2 regions of the Paenibacillus pabuli genome follow, and region 1 is predicted to be linked to the other one. Evidence: riboswitches for the same ligand, from Rfam matches in the RefSeq annotation. Region 1 holds a riboswitch; the other holds the start of a gene.

What was found. Region 1 has a riboswitch for cyclic di-AMP ahead of ABGV42_RS30865 (C40 family peptidase). Riboswitches for the same ligand answer to the same signal wherever they lie in the genome.
Region 2: linked by a shared signal. The riboswitch ahead of ABGV42_RS03035 (3D domain-containing protein) and the one ahead of ABGV42_RS30865 (C40 family peptidase) in region 1 are both predicted to bind cyclic di-AMP.

The regions. Positions count from the first base shown of each region.
Region 1 is NZ_JBDOIO010000005.1:915,233-919,556, forward strand. It holds gene ABGV42_RS30855 (c-type cytochrome) at 426-782, opposite strand; gene ABGV42_RS30860 (GNAT family N-acetyltransferase) at 936-1,427, opposite strand; gene ABGV42_RS30865 (C40 family peptidase) at 1,739-2,209, opposite strand; cyclic di-AMP (ydaO/yuaA leader) riboswitch at 2,213-2,350, opposite strand; gene ABGV42_RS30870 (hypothetical protein) at 2,611-3,453, opposite strand; gene ABGV42_RS30875 (M1 family metallopeptidase) at 3,464-4,324, opposite strand, start outside.
Region 2 is NZ_JBDOIO010000003.1:153,170-157,493, forward strand. It holds gene ABGV42_RS03025 (ABC transporter substrate-binding protein/permease) at 1-826, shown strand, start outside; gene ABGV42_RS03030 (amino acid ABC transporter ATP-binding protein) at 813-1,538, shown strand; cyclic di-AMP (ydaO/yuaA leader) riboswitch at 1,801-2,000, shown strand; gene ABGV42_RS03035 (3D domain-containing protein) at 2,003-2,680, shown strand; gene ABGV42_RS03040 (polysaccharide deacetylase family protein) at 2,811-3,602, opposite strand; gene ABGV42_RS03045 (hypothetical protein) at 3,754-4,095, shown strand; gene ABGV42_RS03050 (PspA/IM30 family protein) at 4,219-4,324, shown strand, end outside.

The DNA.
Region 1 (4,324 bases):
AAGTTCAAGGCACTCCTTTGGATACTCTGTGCGGCACACAATATAATACTTTTTCATAATTTGTCCTTTTGAATTTATTCGTCTATACCTTCATCATTTTAAATTTTAGATACCTAACGATCATGTTTACAAGGAAAGGAATGGACAACATCAATATTGCAAATAATTCATCTCCCCAATTTGGAATAGAGCTTGAGAACAACGTGTAGGCCAGCATCCAAAACAGAGCAAGACGAACTAATAGCCCCAACAAATTTCTCTTAGGATAAAGCTTACATAATAAAACAGGTTAATATTTAAAAACTACTTTATCAAGATATAAACAGTCATTTTTTAGTGGCTGTTTTTTTCATGATATGACGAAGAGGCCCGAACCATTCCCGAGAGGGAAGGCAGGGGCCTCTTTGCTGTGTATCTCATGATCCTTATTTCTTCTCAGCCAGCCACATCGCGATATTGGCAATTTCCTCGTCCTTCAGTTTGTCCTTGAAGGATGGCATGCCACCTTTACCTTTGACAATCGTAGAGTAGATTTTCTCCAGATCATCCTTGCTGCCGATGTTTGCTAGAGCAGGTCCTACGCCACCTTGGAGCTGATCTCCGTGACAGGAAATACAATTGGCTTTGACCAGTGCTTCAGCCTGTCCGGCATCCATTGTCACTTCCGGCATGGTTGGTTTGGCTTCTTCAGCCACTTCTTCTTTCCCTGGAAGCGTAAACATTAAAACAATAGCCAAAGCGCATGCTGCAAAAAATACCCCGCTCATGATCCATTTGTGCATCCCTTATGTCCCCTCCAGAATGAAAGATCATCTAAATTGAAACTGTCCATATCATTATAACGGAACCTGTTATGACATCATAGCATTTTGTGGTAATTTTTTGAACTAATCACATAAACGGGTATGAAATTTTCTGTATTGCGGGTCTGAAGGTTAACGAGGTCCCTCATATACCATGCAATAAAAAGGCTTCAAGCCGCTCGGTGTCTGTCGTTCATAGGTATCCTGGGTAACAAATCCGGCCTTGAGGTAAACTCGAATGGCTCGTGCATTCCAAGTGAGCACTTCGAGATCGATCTCATGGGTAGGGTTCCGCCGAATGGCTTCCTTCACGATCGCAGAGACGAAGGCAGTGCCCTGCCCTTGACCACACTGTTCGGGATGCATGCCAAGCCCGATCCGTGTCACACCTTCGAGCGGAAAGAATTGAGCAAATCCGCAGAGCTGATCCTGCTCTCCGAGTACAACCGCATATTGCTCTTGGCGAAGCTGCTTATCGCCGAATTCAACTTCCAGCGCCTTCATCTGTTCCCAGGGCAGCCAGCTATAGATGTTGTAGGGTGGTTCATATGTCCAGCTGCAGATCAATTCTGCATGTTCTTCTTGCATCGGCACAACGTGAAACGTTACAGAAGCTTCATCCATACCACTGCACGCTCCTTTCATTGTGAACAAGCTACTTTAGTCATACGCTGAGGGTCTATCACATATGTCATTTCATATTTAATCCTGATTTCACTCTACAAAAGAGGAGGGCATTTGGCAAGGTTTAGCTCCCTGAAAAAAAAGTGAAACAAAAGATCGGGGAATTCCGTTTATATTATAGTAGGATGGGTAAAAACATCATAAGGGCATGGACGAACAAGCACAAAAAAACCGCCGGATACATTCCTGCGGAGAATGTACCGGGCAGTTGATTTATGCTTCGTTACAGTATGATGTTGCTCAGCTTGTCCCTAGTCGAGGGCCAGTGACTCATATGCGTCCGTGCTCATAATCCGTTTAGCGCCAACATAGCGGTTGGCCCAGTAGTTCTCACTCAAAGAACTGATGGTAACCCCTTTGGAAGACGAGGAGTGTGCAAACTTCCCTTCCCCCACGAAGATGCCTACGTGTGAAACCCCTTTACCCGTTGTATTGAAGAATACCAGATCGCCTGGTCTCATTTCCATGCGAGATACGGAGTCGCCCATGTCGAATTGGGAACTGGATTGACGAGCCAAATCGATGCCCAGCTTTTCGAATACATACCGTGTGAATCCAGAGCAGTCAAAGCCGTTAAGCGTTGTTCCACCACTTTTGTATGTAGTTCCCATTGCTGAATCAATTACTTTATCCATTTTTGAATCTGCGAATGCGCTGCCTGCTCCAAGCGATAGAGCGAATGTTAAGCTAAGTACAGCTGCTGTTAATTTCTTTTTGAACAAGAGATATACCCCTTCCAACGCCTGCGAGGTTAGCTTAAGGATTCGGTTGAAGGTCCCCTATGATCCCTCTGTAGCAAGATCAATTCACCCATAACTGGTTCCCCCGCTTCCCAGGTGCCAGGAATTTGGCTATGCTAGTTGTGCACCTGCGAAATCAAGAAATGACGATTTAATTTTAAGTAGTTACAATTCATAAGTTAAAGATTACAAAGTTGTTACTAAAAACTCACTGCGATTATTGTAACAGAGGAGTAAAGCTTTGGCAACGTTTAACAAGAAAATTAGCAAAAAAAACCTCGACCTTTGACGGGGAAAGGTCGAGGTTTGCTTTTGTGAAGCGTAAACATGGACACGAGTTTACACGAAGATGGTAACAATTTTTAGGTGGATCATTACACTTTTTAACCTTTGGAAGACTTGGACTGCCACAGACGAAAATGAGCGCATATCTTCCAAATATCTAGTAAACATCTGGCGAGCGGATAGGTTTGTTGCAGGATCAGACCCATTAGGCCCGTCAAGAGCCAAGACGCAGAGGTGAAGGCCCCGAAGATGAGCAGATGGATTGCTCCCAAAACCAACGCGATCCCAATGACAGAAACGATATGACGCAAGGCAAGAAATAGAGCGTGAAATGTACCACGGATCCCGCCCTGACCCTCTGGGGCTCCCGCCCCAAACTGCATATAGAGCAAGGCATGGTGTATAATCCATCCATATACGATCCATCCAGCGACATATGGAATGCCTGGCAGCAGCAGCTGCAGCGAATGGAATCCATCGAGAAAGATGCCATACAACTTGGGGACAAGCCAGTACGCAGGCAGCAGCAATAACAGTGTTTTAATGAAATGAAGCAGCAGCATCGGTTTCCACAGTGCCTTGATCCCGCGTATAAAAGGAATACGCTCTTCCGTATGATTGAAGTGTTGTAATGAATAGATCAGCCCTGCCTGGATGAGAGGAGTGATCAGCATGCGGAGCAGGAGCATGGCCCCCAGTATCCATAGATAGCGATGAACCTCGGGATGTGTAGACAGACTCAGCTGGCTTTCCATTTTGAATAAAATTGTACTAAGCTCCCCGGCGTCAGGTTCCGGATAGCGCAGCAGCAAGGGAACGACAGCCGATTGCACCATTCTATAGATGAAGTAACCCCACACCAGCTGATAGAGAAACAAAAGTGCCGCAATGAACATATGCTGACGAACGAGAAACCAGCCCTCACGTATTTTTGCTTTCACTGTCTCCACCTCACCATGACAGACCTCCGAATATAGCTTCTATAAGTTTGGTTACACTCATGCTCCAGCGGAACTTGGACGGCTCATACAGACCCGCCTTCAAAAAGTTGTTCATATGACGGTTCTCCAGTACAACGGTATATAACGGATCGGTCATTGCCCAGGATACAGGCGAGCTGTAAGTTAACTTGTACGTAATTCGACCGTTACTGCCATCCCATTCCTTGGCGACAATGTGTCCATCTTCAAAAACAATGCGAACGGGCACCTTCTCGTAGTCGCTGCCTTTCTTCAATAATGTTACCGATGACTCGTACAATGTCTGACCGTCTTTTTCTACAGGCTTGACCTGGATATTCTCCACGGCGAAGTCGGCCATGCCGTCCCCATATACATATTGATTAAAATAATCAGACCAGGACGTACGGGTCACCTGTTCCACGACCTTTTGAAAATCAGTCGAAGTGGGATGTTTGAACCGATATTTTTTTACATAGGTTGAAAGAATGCGTTCCATCGTTTTTGCGCCCACTTGTTGTTCGATGCCCAGCAGCACAAGCTTGCCCCTGGTATAGACATTGGCTGCATAATGATTCTGGGAATCAAACTTCCAGGACTCCTGTGTAAGTGAGGCGGGAGAAGTAATTAAGCCGGATTGAACCGGAAGGTTGGGGATAAGTCCGTATTCCTGCTCCATCAGTTTGTCTTCTGCGTAAGAGGTGAACCCTTCATCCAGCCAGGCCTCCTCAAATTCATTGCTGGCAACCATGCCGTAGAAGTACTGATGTCCGATCTCGTGCACAACCGTGCGTTCCAGATCGTAACCTGGCGTAGTGTCGTCGGCACCGAAGGCTGTAACTAAAGTAGGATA
Region 2 (4,324 bases), on a different contig from region 1:
TCCGGATGAAGAGCAGGTAGCAGCAGCGATCGGAATCCGCAAAGGCAATACTGAATTGCTGAATGCAGTCAATGGTACGCTTGAACGACTGAAAAGCGAAAATAAGATTGAGCAGATGGTAACTGAAGCCAGTCAATTAATGGCAGACCGTGAGGTCAAATCGCCAAATATTTTTGAAGTATTCTGGCAGTACAAAAGCTTCTATGCGACAGGCGTTGGATATACGCTCTTATTGTCTGCACTCGGCGTAATCTTCGGGGTAATTATCGGTTTGATCATTTGCATGTTCCGGATGCATGATACTGCAATTTTGCGGTGGATTGGTACGGCATATGTCGAAGTCATTCGTGGTACGCCGATGCTGGTTCAGTTGATGATTATTTATTATGGTCTGGCCCTGACATTTGGCATTACGTTCTCGCCTCTTCAGGCGGGTATCTTAACACTTTCCATCAACAGTGGTGCTTACCTTGCAGAAATCTTCCGTGCGGGAATTCAAGGGGTTGACCGCGGTCAACTCGAAGCAGCCCGTTCGCTTGGGATGGGTAGAGGCGCCGCAATGAGATTTATTATTTTGCCACAGGCTTTCAAAGCAGTGCTGCCTGCCATCGGTAATGAATTCGTAACCATCATCAAGGAATCTTCCATTATCTCGGTCATTGGTATGGTTGATATCATGTATCAGGCAAGTGTAGTCAAAAACATTACGTACCAAGGAATGAATCCGTTCCTTATTGCAGCAGCTATATACTTTGTATTGACATTCATTTTGTCCAAGCTGCTGGGTCGACTGGAAAGGAAGTTGAGTGCAAGTGATAGACGTTAGACAATTACACAAATCCTACGACAAAAACGAAGTACTTAAAGGCATAGATGTCTCAATTGGCAAGGGCGAGGTCGTTGTCGTGATTGGTCCTTCAGGATCGGGTAAAAGTACATTCCTGCGCTGTCTGAACCTGTTGGAGCAGCCTACTTCCGGTGAGATTAATTTCGAAGGGGTATCCATCACGGACCGCAAACACAACATTAATGCAACTCGGGAAAAAATGGGGATGGTGTTCCAGCACTTTAATCTGTTTCCGCATAAAACCGTGGAGCAAAACATTACCATTGCCCCAATTAAGGTCAAAAAGCAGTCTGAACAGGAAGCGAAGCAGATCGCAGCAGACTTGCTCAAAACCGTTGGGTTATTGGAGAAAAAGGATGCTTATCCGAGTCAGCTGTCTGGTGGACAGAAGCAGCGGATTGCCATAGCGAGAGCCCTTGCGATGCAGCCGCATGTGATGCTGTTTGACGAGCCAACCTCTGCACTTGACCCTGAAATGGTCGGTGAAGTACTCGACGTGATGAAGCGCCTGGCTGAAGGCGGCATGACTATGGTTATCGTTACCCACGAGATGGGCTTTGCCCGTGAAGTTGGAGATCGCATCATCTTTATGGATGGCGGGGTAATCGTGGAAGAGGGGACACCTGATGAAGTATTTGGTCAGCCTAAGCATCCACGTACGCGTGACTTCCTCGGTAAAGTTTTGTCATAATCGTTGAACATGATCAGCCAGTTAATCATATTGGATGGACTAACAAAAACGAAATCAAACAGCCTTGTTAACTTTATGGTTAGCAGGGTTGTTTTTTTGTGTGGATAAGTATCCACTGTCTTAAAAGTAACGTTTCTGTCATTGTTCCAAAGCTGCATAGTCACTCCAGATTTTGAAAAAATCCTTATTATTAAAGCTGTATAATGAGTTGTTTAAAACAGTTGGTAACATTTACTACGGACCCTGGTTACAGAATTGTGATATATTGTTCCTGCCGAAACTTCCTGAGGAGGAAGTGCGGAGGATGTAATGATGCAGGCCGTGAAGGGGAAGATCGATACGCACGCTGCTTGGGGTGAATTAGGGGTACATAACGCAATACGCATGTAACAGCAACCTATAGGGTGGTTTCCTCCATCCGAATCCGACAACTAACTTCGCAGGCACAATGAGGGAGGAAGACCATGATTAAGAAGAGAACAATAGCCAAAACAGCAGCAGCCCTGCTGACAGCAGCAATGCTCATTCAGGCCGTTCCAGCTCACGCTGATTCTGTTCACGTGGCCAAAGAGGGGGATACCTTCTACACCTTGTCGAAAAAATATGGGGTTGGACTGAGCACACTTATCAAAGCTAACCATGATATTTCGCCTTACAACATTTATGGTGGTTTGAAAATTACGATCCCAGGAAAAACAACAAATACGGCCTCGGCTGCTCCAGCTGCCAAGAGCTCTTCCGAAGCAAAGGCGATCACGACAGCTAGCCTTGATGTGAATGCTGACGAGAAAGTCGTTCAAGCTTGGGGCAAAACGTTTGATTACAGTAAGGCTGTTGAAGTGAAAGCAACAGCATACTCTTCGGCCGCTTCTGAAAATGGTGGATGGGGTGCTGTAGATTACTTCGGTAATCCGCTTGAACTCGGCACGATCGCAGTAGATCCGAGTGTGATCCCACTGGGGACGAAGGTTCTTGTTACAGGTCACTCCCATCCGGGGCTGCCTAAGCAGGCATTTGTGGCTACTGCACGTGATGTCGGCGGGGCGATCAAAGGCAAACGGATTGATATTTTCATTCCTGGAAGTCAGAAGTCTGTGAGCACTTTTGGTTTTCAGGATGTTGAACTTTATATTTTAAAATAAGTATCATCGCCAATAAAAGGGTGCCTTTATGACACGTTTAACGTGAAATAAGGGTACCCTTTGTTTTTAACAAAAAATAAGATTGTTAGTTTCATGATTAAGATGTGTTTACTATCCACTATGCCCTGTATTATTTGCTCTTCGGCAATTGCAGCATTTCGTCCAGAGTCACCAGATTGAAGCCCCTGCACCGCAGTTCATCAATAATCTCCGGAAGTGCCCCAATGGTACCGGACAGATTTGAACCCACGCCGCCTCCCGCATGTTGAAGAATGATGGAGCCTGGCTTGACTGCAGATAAAACATTTTGCTTAACCTGCTCTTTGCTTAGGCCTTTCCAATCCAGCGAATCCACATTCCAGTTAACAATACTGTATTGTTGTCTTGCGGCCCATTGCAGCTGTTTCTCATTAATGTCTCCGTATGGAGGACGAATCATTTTCGGTGTGTACCCGGTCAGTTTACGAATAATGTCACCGGTATGTAGAATTTGTTTGCGAAAAGCATTTAAAGACAGCTTACTGAATTCAGGATGGTTGTAACTATGGTTTCCAACAATGTGACCTTCCCTAACGATCCGTCTGACGAGGTCAGGATGTTTCTCAGCTCGGTTGCCAACAATAAAAAAAGTCGCTTTTACATTATATTTCTTCAAAATATCCAGTACCTGCGGTGTGAAGCGCGGATCAGGCACATCATCAAAAGTCAATGCCACCTGTCGGGTTGAAGGTCCATTGGTTTTGAAAGTATCAGCATATTTCTGCCTTAGCTGACCGAGCGTCAGCTGTTCATCTTCAGATAGGTCAGGCTTTGCAGCAGGCGTACTCTCTGGAACGGGTTTAGCCAGCAGCTGCCCAGAAGTATAGCTTCCGCTTAGAAAAACAAGGATCAACATGGCGAATGCGATGAGGCGAATACGCATGATATAGCCTCCTTTGTCAAATGGCGTTCTCTTTGGTATGCCCGGGGTGATGGTTCATTATGCATAGTGTGAGAAGTTTCATTGTCCAATCTGACCGATAACACTCATAATTCCACCATTACATATACACACAAAGGACAGGTGGATTAGGATGAATACTTATGATTTGAAGTCGGTTCGTTTGCAGGTCATTGAAGCTGGAGAAGATCAGATATTTTTGGTCACGGGTGGGAAAGCTCATATAGGAGCTGTGGCGACCTTTTATCCCGAAAGAGAACGCGTGGTGGGAACTGCAGTCCATATTCCTGGGCACAAGGAACAAGAATTATGTGAGCGTCTGGCACGAAAGGCTGCGAATTCTCTCAAGGTGACCGTCACCGTTATTATGGGTATTCATTTTGACGCCATTACGCGTATGCAGATCGATGAGATCGTACTGACGGCAGAAAAGCTGCTCGATGATCATTTAAGCCGGACGAAAGATGTAAAATAGTAGATTTTGGGTGGCTTCGAATCGTGTTTTATGATTTTTTTTGGTAAAATTGAAACGGGTTGAAGGTTACCACGTATGTATGATTATATACAAGATGTAATATCGACTAGGAGGAATACCATAATGTCCATTTTCAAACGTTTGCGTGATTTAACGATGTCTAACATTAATGCCATTATTGACAAGGCAGAAGATCCAATCAAAATGACGGATCAATATATCCGTGATA